One region of the Streptomyces sp. AM6-12 genome, then DNA from elsewhere that is predicted to be linked to it. Evidence: riboswitches for the same ligand, from Rfam matches in the RefSeq annotation. Region 1 holds a riboswitch; each other region holds the start of a gene.

Region 1 (3,264 bases):
GCCACCTTGGCGTCGCACTCCCGCAGCGGGGCGAGCGCGGCGCGCGCCTCCTCCGCGTACCGCACGGTGTCCCGGCGGGCCTGCTCCAGGGCCGGGTGGGCGCGCAGCGCGGCCAGCGCCTCGGCGTGCCGGGCGTCGTCGCTGAGGTCGGAGTCCAGCAGCTCGCACAGGGCGAGGTCCTCGGGCAGGCCGAGCCGGGCGGCCCGCTCGCGCAGCCGCAGCACGGGCAGGGTCGGGATGCCCTCGCGCAGGTCGGTGCCGGGGGTCTTGCCGGACTCGTGGGAGTCGGAGGCGATGTCCAGGACGTCGTCGGCGAGCTGGAAGGCCACGCCGAGCCGCTCGCCGTACTGGGTGAGCACGTCCACGACCGTCTCGTCGGCGCCGGACATCATCGCGCCGAACCGGCAGGCCACCGCGACCAGCGAGCCGGTCTTGCCGCCGAGGACGTCGAGGTAGTGCTCGACCGGGTCGCGGCCGTCGGCGGGTCCGGCGGTCTCCAGGATCTGGCCGGTGACCAGCCGTTCGAACGCGAGGGCCTGGACCCGGACCGCCTCGGGGCCGAGGTCGGCGAGGATCTGGGAGGCACGGGCGAAGAGGAAGTCGCCGGTGAGGACCGCGACGGAGTTGCCCCAGCGGGTGTTGGCGCTGTCCACGCCCCGGCGCACGGCCGCCTCGTCCATGACGTCGTCGTGGTAGAGCGTGGCCAGGTGGGTCAGCTCCACGACCACGGCGGACGGCACCACGCCGGGCGCGTAGGGGTCGCCGAACTGCGCCGCGAGCATCACGAGCAGCGGCCGGAAGCGCTTCCCGCCGGCCCGTACGAGGTGCTGCGCGGCCCCCGTGATGAAGGGGACCTCGCTCTTGGTGGCCTCTAGCAGGCCTTCCTCGACAGCCGCCAATCCGGCCTGGACATCGGCTTCGAGAGCCTGGTCCCGCACGCTCAGCCCGAACGGCCCGACGACGGTCACGAGGGGTCTCCTGTCTGCTGGTGTCTGCTGGCGATTACGCGGTTTGTCGATAGGTCGCTGCCATCACTCAAGTCAGCGTATCCGGTCCGGTTTCGATCACCGAGAGCGCCCACCCTGCGCCCACCCGTCCAGTCCGGGACGTATCGGGTCATGACTGGCATACCCCCGGTCGAATCATCAGAACGGACATTTATCGATTTAACAGGTAATCGGGAACTTCTTCGCGATCCCCGAGAGGGGTGGAGCGCCGACTCCACCCCACCGGGGGACGAATCCCCCATGCCCGATTTTCCACAGTTTGCCATTTCGTGAATTGGGTCACCCGACCGCGTTCCCGCGGGCGGCCCGCCGACACCTCCGCACGCCTTGCCCCGCACGCGAGTTGAGCGTTGGCATTCGCAAAGGATCAAGTACCCCATAGGCTGCTGATCAAGGTCAAATGCCTCGATATAACAATTCCGCGCTTGTTCCCGGCATGCGCTCTCGCATACCTTCCCGAGCCATCGGGCGGACGCCGAATCCTGCCGCCGCCCGTACACCCATCGACGAACTCATTCGTACGGCAGGAGCGGGGGACCCAGGTAAGTCGCCGGACCGGACGACTCACATGGCGCAGCGCGTGACACAGCGCGCCGCACCGCGTGTTCGCACGGGACGGCTTGGGGTCAAGCCACGCCTCTCACCAGGCACGGCCGGGCACCTCCCCGCCCGAACCCGACAGCTCACCTCGCAGGCGTAGGAGAGGAACGTCCCCATGTCTGCTGCCGTTCAGCCGCGCCGCACCCGCGCCAACCGTCTCGTCCGCCTGATCGCCGTCGCCGGCACCGGCGCGGCCGTGCTCGCCATGCCCCTGGTGGGCGCCGCCACCGCGTCCGCCACCACCGGCACGACGTCGGCCGCCACCACGCCCGCCGGGTACCCGAACAACCTCGACGGCTGGATCCGCGAGTCCCTCGCGATCATGGCCCAGAAGGGCATTCCGGGCTCCTACAACGGCATCTACCGCAATGTCATGCGCGAGTCCTCGGGCAACCCGAGCGCCATCAACCTGTGGGACTCCAACGCGGCCAAGGGCATACCGTCCAAGGGTCTGCTCCAGGTGATCGACCCGACCTTCAACGCGTACCACGTGGCCGGAACGTCGTTCAACATCTACGACCCGGTCGCCAACATCACCGCCGCCTGCAACTACGCGGCCGCGCGCTACGGCTCGATCGACAACGTCAACGGCGCCTACTGAGGCGTCTGCGGCGCCATACCACCGCTGTTCCCGGTCACCCGGCCGGGAACAGCCTTTCGAGGACGACGGCGATGCCGTCGTCCTCGTTCGACGCCGTGACCTCGTCGGCGACCGCCTTCAGCTCGGGGTGGGCGTTCGCCATCGCGACGCCGTGCGCCGCCCAGTGGAACATCGGGATGTCGTTGGGCATGTCGCCGAAGGCCACGGCGCGTTCCGCGGGGACCCCGAGCCGCTCGGCGGCCAGCGCGAGCCCGGTGGCCTTGGTCACCCCGCACGGCTGGAGCTCCACGGTGCCGGGCCCCGACATGGTGACCGTGGCCAGCGAGTCCACGACCGAGCGGGCCACCGCCGCCAACTCGTCGTCGGACAGGGTGGCGTGGCGCAGCAGGACCTTGCTGATCGGCGCCCGCCACAGGTCGTCGCGCCGGGCCACCCGGACCGCGGGCAGGGTCGGGTGGGGCATCCGGTATCCGGGTTCGATCAGGGTGAGCCCGTCGGTGCCGTCCTGGTCAACCGCGGCGAACACCGGGCCCGTCTCGGCCTCGATCTTTCCGAGCGCGGTCTCGGCCAGCTCCCGGTCCAGCCGGACCGACCACAGCATGCGGCCGGACGCGGCGTCGTACAGCTGCGCGCCCTGCCCGCACACCGCGAGCCCGGTGGCGCCGAGGGCGGTCAGCAGGGGGCGCACTCTGGGGGCCGGGCGGCCGGTGACCACCAGGTGCCGGGCCCCGGCCCGCGCCGCCCGCGCGAGCACGGCCAGCGAGCGCTCGGAGACGGTGTCGTCGCCGCGCAGCAGCGTCCCGTCCAGGTCGGTGGCGATCAGTGCGTACGCGGGGGAGGCAACCATGATCAGAGAATACGGACCGATCCCCTCCACCGAGCCCCGCGTCATCCCCCGACTCCCGTGTCATTCCCCGGACTTGCGCCTTCGATGACTTCAAGTGGGGTCGAGGAGAGGTCTCATGGGGGTGGGGGCGGCCGCCGCCCCCACTCTCCGCAACCGCCCTCCGACACTCACCCGTGTTCCCGCGCCACATGCCCCGCCAGTCTCGGGGA
Region 2 (3,264 bases), 800 kb from region 1:
GTCTCCGCGTACTTGGCGGCCGAGCCGGCACGGGCGCTGTCCACCGTGGCGCCGGGCCGGTACTTGCCGGTCAGGAAGCCCGCGGCGAGCGCGAAGTACGGCACCGCGGACAGGCCCTCGCGGGCGACGAGGTCCTGGAGCGGGCCCTCGTAGGTGTCGCGGGAGACCAGGTTGTAGTGCGGCTGGAGCGCCACATAGCGGGCCAGGTTCTCGCGGGTGGAGAAGTCCAGGGACTCCTTGAGCCGCTCGGCGCTGATGTTGGACGCGGCGATCTGCCGGACCTTGCCGGCCTTCACCAGTTCGTCCAGCGCGCCGATGATCTCCTCGACCGGCACCTCGGGCTGGTCGAAGTGGGTGTAGTAGAGGTCGATGTAGTCGGTGCCCAGGCGGGCCAGGGAGGCGTCGGCGGCGGCCTTGATGTTGGCCGCGGACAGGCCCCGGTACTGCGGGTGCTGGCCGACCTTGGTGGCGATGACGACGTCGGAGCGGTTGCCGCGGGCCTTGACCCACTTGCCGATGACGGTCTCGGACTCGCCGCCCTGGTGGCCCTCGATCCAGGCGGTGTAGACGTCGGCGGTGTCGATGAAGTTGCCGCCCGCGGCCGTGTACGCGTCCAGGACGGCGAAGGAGGTCTGCTCGTCGGCGGTCCAGCCGAAGACGTTGCCGCCCAGGCAGAGCGGGGAGACCTCGAGGTCGGATGAGCCCAGTGTGCGCAGAGAAGTCATGCTCCACATCAACACCGGCGACGGATGACCGCATTCCGCCGCCGGTGCGGGAACCGGCGCGGTTCCGTCAGGGGTTGAGGCCCTTGTCGCGCAGCCAGGGCGCGGGGTCGACGGCGGTCGGCTGCCCGTCCGGGTGCACCTCCAGGTGCAGGTGCGGGCCGGTGACATTGCCGGTGGCGCCGACGCGGCCGATGACCTCGCCGGTGGCGACCTTCTGGCCGACCGAGACGTTGATCGAGGACTGGTGGCAGAACCACAGCTCGGTGCCGTCGTCCAAGGTGAGGACGGTGCGGTAGCCGTAGGCGCCGGCCCAGCCGGCCTGGGTGATGGTGCCGCCGTGGACGGCCTTGATCAGGGTGCCGGTGGGGGCGGCGAAGTCGAGGCCGGTGTGGTAGCCGGAGGACCACATGGCGCCGGGCTGCCCGAAGGTGCCGGTGATCGTGTACGAGACGACGGGCAGCGTGTACTGCTTGGCCAGCGCGGCCAGCCGCTTGGCCGCGGCCGCCTTCTTGGCGTCGGCCTCCGCCTGCTCCTTGGCGTCGGCGGCCTTGGCGGCGGCCTCCTTCTCCGCCTTGGCGGCCGCCGCGTCGCTCTGCTGCTGGGCGGCGGCGACCATCGCGGCGGTGGCCTTGCTGTCGGCCTGGCCCTGCTGCTGCTCGGCCTGGGCCATGATCCGGTTGCGCAGGGCCTCGCCCGCGCCGGTGTCCGTGGCGCCCTCGGTGGTCCGCCCGAGGTCGGTGAGCGCGGTGGCGGTCTCGGCCTTGGGCGTCTCGGCGGAGTCGTCGCCGAGGAAGTGCTCGACGGTGGACAGGTGCGGCACCGAGACGTCCGGCAGGTCGGGCATCGAGACGGAGACCGGCGGCTTGCCGGGGTTGGCGCTGGCGATGCCGCCCGCGCCGACGGCGGCGATCACGCCGACGCCGAGGACGGTGGAGCTGCGGGCGAAGCCGCCGCGCTGCTTGGCGACGCGGTGGCGGCCGCGGACCGGGGCGACGGACTCCTCGCCGGGGTTCCACTCCTCCCAGGGTCCGTCGCCGTCGGGGCCGGGACCGAACGACTCGGGTGCGCGCTGAGCGGGCACGAACGGTGCTTCGGGGGCGGGACGGTTGGACGCCACGGGGGCGTGCTCCTTTCCTTCCTCCGCCTACCGGGTTAGCTGACGGGTTCGGAGCAGGAAGGTCTCCTACGCGCGTATACCGCTCGTGGACTCGGCTGAGTCCGCGGTGGTGTCCGCGTGATTCACCCCAAGGTGGTGGTTCCCCGGTTCCCTCGCGGGATTCGGCGCGTGCGCACGGAGCCGCCTCGGGTGACGGCTGGGACGACCGCGCTGCGTTATCGAACGTTAATAGACCGGAGGGGAACTTTCCAAGCCGTTCGGCTTGATCATTAAGGTTCAAACCCGTGGACTTACCGCCCAGCGGCCCGCCAATCCGGGCGAGTTGACCGCCGTTCAGGAGTCACCCGGTTTTTGATGGTGACTCAGATCTTATGCGCTGGGCGGTCGAACGGTCACTGGGGGTAACCCCCCTTCGGGGTCCGGAAAACACTCAGGGCCGGAATCCATGAACTGGATTCCGGCCCTGAGATATCAGTAGCGGGGACAGGATTTGAACCTGCGACCTCTGGGTTATGAGCCCAGCGAGCTACCGAGCTGCTCCACCCCGCGGCGATGTCTCTACTGTACGCCATCACCAGGGCGGAAAGCACACCGGTTACGACGGGGCTCCGGATCGGCCGGCCAGATGCCGGTTCGGCCCCTTGGCCAGCGGCTCGTACTCGGGCAGGACGACGACCTCGGCGCCCGCGGCCGTCAGCACCCCGGTGCCGTCGGCCGCCACCACGAACGTGTCCGGCTCCCGCCAGGCGGTCACCACCCGGCGCACCCCCGCCCGCAGGATCAGCTCGGCGCAGGGCGCGGGGCGCGAGGCGCGGCGGGCGCAGGGCTCCAGGCTGCTGTAGACGGTGGCGCCGGGCAGCCGCGGATCGGCGGGGTCGGTCTTGGCGAGCGCCGCCTCCTCCGCGTGCACCACCGGGTCCCCGCCCTCGCGGGAGTGGCCGCGGGCCAGCTCGGTGCCGTCGGCGGCGACCACGACCGCACCGACGCTGAAGGCCGTTTGCGAGGGCGGGCACAGCGCGGCCAGTTCGCAGGCGGTGCGCAGCCAGTGCCGGTCGGCGGCGGTGGGCACCGGGCCGGTGCCGGGCGCGGTGGGCTCGTAGCGCATCAGGACGACGTCCTCGATCCGGCGGGACTCGACGAGCCGCAGCCGGCCCTCCTGGTAGCGGCCGGGACCGAACAGCCGTGGGGCGGCCGGATCGCCCACGATCAGCGGGGCGACCACGAGCTGGAGCTCGTCGGCGAGGCCCTGCTGGAGGAGCTGGGTGTGCACGGCCGCGCCGCCCTCCACCATCAGCCGGCCGATCCCGCGCTCGGCTCGCAGGTGACCGAGCAGGGCCCGCCAGTCCAGCTCCGGGCCGAGTGCGACGACGTCGGCGGCGCCGCCGAGGAGACGGGTGACCCGTGCGGCGCCCGCGTCGGTCG
Region 3 (3,264 bases), 1.3 Mb from region 1:
TGCTCGATGACGGCGAGGACGGCCTTCTCGACACCCTTGCCCTGGTAGCGGTTGGGGTCACCGTCGCGCAGCTCGATGGCCTCGAAGGCGCCGGTGGAGGCGCCGGACGGGACGGCGGCACGACCGGTGCTGCCATCGTCGAGGCCGACCTCGACCTCGACCGTGGGGTTGCCTCGGGAGTCCAGGATTTCCCGGGCTACGACGACGTCGATGGACGGCACGAGCATCTCCTTCTTGGATGTGACGCTGGAAGTGCGGGAGGCGGCCGTGCGGCTGCGCCCTTGCGACTAGAGCCTAACCGTCCCGGCGTCGCGGACCACCGACCGACCGTCTGGTGAGCGACGGGGACACGCAGACGGTACCCATTGTTCACCACCGGAACAAAGGGGGCCCGGAGGAGGCCCGGCTGGACTGGCAGAACGCAAGACCCCACCCCTGCGCGAACGGGGGAATCGCGCCGGGGTGGGGGGGTTGGGGGGACGGGGGCGGGGCCTGGGGCTTGGGGGGCCCGCCGGGGGGGGGCTTGGGGGGCCCGCCGGGGGGGGCTTGGGGGACCCGCCTTGGGATGGGGCGTGGGGTCCGCCGGGGGTGGGCCTGAGGCATGGAGCCTGGGGGCCCGCTGGGGGTGGGCCTGGGGCATGGAGCCTGGGGCCCGCCGGGGGGGGCCTGGGGCCCGGGGGACCCGCCGGGGGTGGGTGGCCCCTGGACCGTTGGGGCGGGTCGCCAGGGGCGAGGCCCCTCGGGGCCACCGGGGGCGGGCCGTCGGGGCCTATCGGGAGCGCGGCGTCGAGGGCGTCGGGGGTACGACACCGGGCGTACGACGTCGGGGGCTACCCCCTGCGAGGGGCCCGTCGGGCCGGGTGAGCGGAACCGGGCCGGTGAGCGGAGCCGGGCGGGGTGAGCGGAGCCGGGCGGGGTGAGCGGAGCCGGGCGGGGTGAGCGGAGTCGGGCGCCCCGGTCCGCCGGCCGGGTCCGGGCGTCCGGGGAAGCACCCCGCGGCCGGGCCGCCGGGCGAGCCCCCTGCGGAGCTCGCCGCGGCCGTGGCCGGGCCGGGTTACTTCAGGTGGAGCTGCTGACCCGGGTAGATCAGGTCGGCGTTGTCGATGATGTCCTTGTTCAGGTCGAACAGCTTCTTCCAGCCGCCGGCCACGTGGTGCGCGGCCGCGATGGAGCTGAGGGTGTCACCCGTGACCACCTTGTACTCGCCGTCGCCCTTCTTGACCTTCTTGCCGGTCGGGGTGGTGACGGTCTTGCCCGTGGACGAGCCGGTGGACGTGCTCGTGGACTTGGACGGGGCCGGGGCGGTGCGCTCGGTGGAGCGGGTGGCGGCCTGCTGGTCCGTGGAGCGGGTGGCGGTGCCGGACGACGACGTGGTCGTCGGGGCGGAGCCGTTGTACGGGGTGCCGGTCAGGCCCGTGCCGCAGACCGGCCAGGCGCCCTTGCCCTGCGCGGCCAGGACCTTCTCGGCGACGGAGATCTGCTGCGACTTGCTGGCCTTGTCGGCGGTCGGCGCGTAGGCGGTGCCGCCGTACGCGGCCCAGGTGGAGGCGGAGAACTGGAGGCCGCCGTAGTAACCGTTGCCGGTGTTGATGGCCCAGTTGCCGCCGGACTCGCACTGGGCGACGGTGTCCCACTGGGAAGCGGTGGCGGCGGAGGCGCTGCCGGCCGCCATCAGCGGAGCGGCCACGGCGGCACCGGTGACACCGGCGAGCGTGACGGCGCGGACGGCCTTGGACGGACGACGGTGCTTGCCCTTGCCGGAAAACAGCATGGAACGATCCCCTCACCGACGCCTGCGAGGTGAGCTGTCGGGTTCGGGCCGGTTGAGTTGCCCGGCCACCCCTCCTTCCGGAGGCGTGGCTTCACCCCAAGCCGGTCCGGCAACAACTGCCGGGCCCGGCGCCTACCTTGGGTCCCCCGCTCCTGCCTGCGGCGCTTGACGCGACGACTGTTCCCGGGCAGCCGCTGGCAGGATTCGGCGTTGCGGCCGCCGGGGCTCGTGGTGACGAGCGGCCTTGACCGTAGCCAGGTGATCCGCGGAATTTCAAAGACGATCAGGGCTTCTGAGACTCATCCCACACTTTCGCCAAACCGGACATTTAGCGATCAAGTGGGGCGTCAACTAGCCCTGGCCCGCGCCCGTTTCGTCACCGACTTTCAGGGTCTGACCGGCGGTGATGTGGTTCGGGTCGGCGCCCACGACCTTCTTGTTCGCGGCGTAGAGCGCATGCCATCCGCCGTCGACGTCAAGGGAGTCGGCGATGGCGCTCAGCGAGTCGCCCTGGCGGACGGTGTAGCTGTCCGGCCCGTGGGTCGCGTGCTGGCCCGAGGTGGAGCCGTTCTGCCCGTTTGCCGTGCCTTCGTCCGCGTGGCCACCGCGGTGGCGCCCGCCGCCGAGGGCCCCGGTGTCGACCAGGTTCCAAGTACCGGCGGCCTGCTGGGGGTTGGCGGGGGTACCGGTGGAGGGTGCCGGCGTTCCGGAGCCGTGGGCCGGCGCGGACGGCGGGGTGGAGGCGGAGGGGTCCGAGGAGGACGGGCCGGACGGGTCGGCAGGGTCCGGGCCGGGCGTGCCGGTGTGCTTGCCCGGCTGCGGGCTCGCGTGCTTGCCGGTCTGCTTGCCGGAGCCGGCGCCGGTGCCTGAGCCGTGGCTCGGCGAAGAGGAGGGGTCGGACGAGCCGGACGAGCCGGTGGACGCCTTGCCGGAACCGGAACCGGAGCCGGAGCCGTCCTGGTCGCCGCTCGGCGTGCCGGCCGGGGAAGAGGGGTCGGGCAGCCCGGACGGGTCGGTCGTGCCGCCGGTCTGGCCGCTGCCGTTGCCGCTGTCACCGTCGCCGACACCCGGATCGACGCTCACCGAACCGGAGTTCGAGGTCAGTCCGGACAGCAGGGCGCAGGTGGCCCAGGGCGTGGTGCCCTTGTCCTTGAGGATCTTCTCGGCCACGGCGATCTGCTGCGAGCGGCTGGCCTGGTCGGCGGAGGAGGCGTACTGCGTCCCGCCGTACGCGGCCCAGTCGTCCTGGGATATCTGGAGGCCGCCGTAGTACCCGTTGCCGGTGTCGGCGCTCCAGGCGCCGCCGCTCTCGCAGTTGGCGACCTTGTCCCAGGTGGTGCCGTCGGCCGCGTGGGCACTCGCGGCGCCGAGCAGCGGGATGGCGATGGCGGAGCCGGTCACGCCGGCCGCGACGAGGAGGGCCGGGGCCTGACGGGGGCGGCGGTGACGACCGTTCCCGGAGATCATGCGGGAGCCTTTCGAGCGACGGCGGG

What was found. A riboswitch is a leader RNA that binds a small molecule or an ion and turns the genes downstream of it on or off. The one in region 1 is predicted to bind cyclic di-AMP.
Region 2: linked by a shared signal. The riboswitch ahead of ACE4Q9_RS17770 (M23 family metallopeptidase) and the one ahead of ACE4Q9_RS14065 (transglycosylase SLT domain-containing protein) in region 1 are both predicted to bind cyclic di-AMP.
Region 3: linked by a shared signal. The riboswitch ahead of ACE4Q9_RS19925 (transglycosylase family protein) and the one ahead of ACE4Q9_RS14065 (transglycosylase SLT domain-containing protein) in region 1 are both predicted to bind cyclic di-AMP.

What each region holds. Positions count from the first base shown of each region.
Region 1 covers NZ_JBIQWN010000001.1:3,124,682-3,127,945, forward strand. Annotated here, with positions in the region: gene ACE4Q9_RS14060 (polyprenyl synthetase family protein) at 1-968, opposite strand, end outside; cyclic di-AMP (ydaO/yuaA leader) riboswitch at 1,502-1,719, shown strand; gene ACE4Q9_RS14065 (transglycosylase SLT domain-containing protein) at 1,723-2,208, shown strand; gene ACE4Q9_RS14070 (HAD family hydrolase) at 2,243-3,055, opposite strand; gene ACE4Q9_RS14075 (NAD(P)-binding domain-containing protein) at 3,223-3,264, opposite strand, start outside.
Region 2 covers NZ_JBIQWN010000001.1:3,925,536-3,928,799, reverse strand. Annotated here, with positions in the region: gene ACE4Q9_RS17775 (aldo/keto reductase) at 1-725, opposite strand, end outside; gene ACE4Q9_RS17770 (M23 family metallopeptidase) at 793-1,842, opposite strand; cyclic di-AMP (ydaO/yuaA leader) riboswitch at 1,850-2,019, opposite strand; tRNA gene ACE4Q9_RS17765 (tRNA-Met) at 2,318-2,391, opposite strand; gene ACE4Q9_RS17760 (dihydrofolate reductase family protein) at 2,438-3,264, opposite strand, start outside.
Region 3 covers NZ_JBIQWN010000001.1:4,384,751-4,388,014, reverse strand. Annotated here, with positions in the region: gene eno (phosphopyruvate hydratase) at 1-227, opposite strand, end outside; gene ACE4Q9_RS19925 (transglycosylase family protein) at 1,055-1,771, opposite strand; cyclic di-AMP (ydaO/yuaA leader) riboswitch at 1,776-1,945, opposite strand; gene ACE4Q9_RS19920 (transglycosylase family protein) at 2,123-3,238, opposite strand.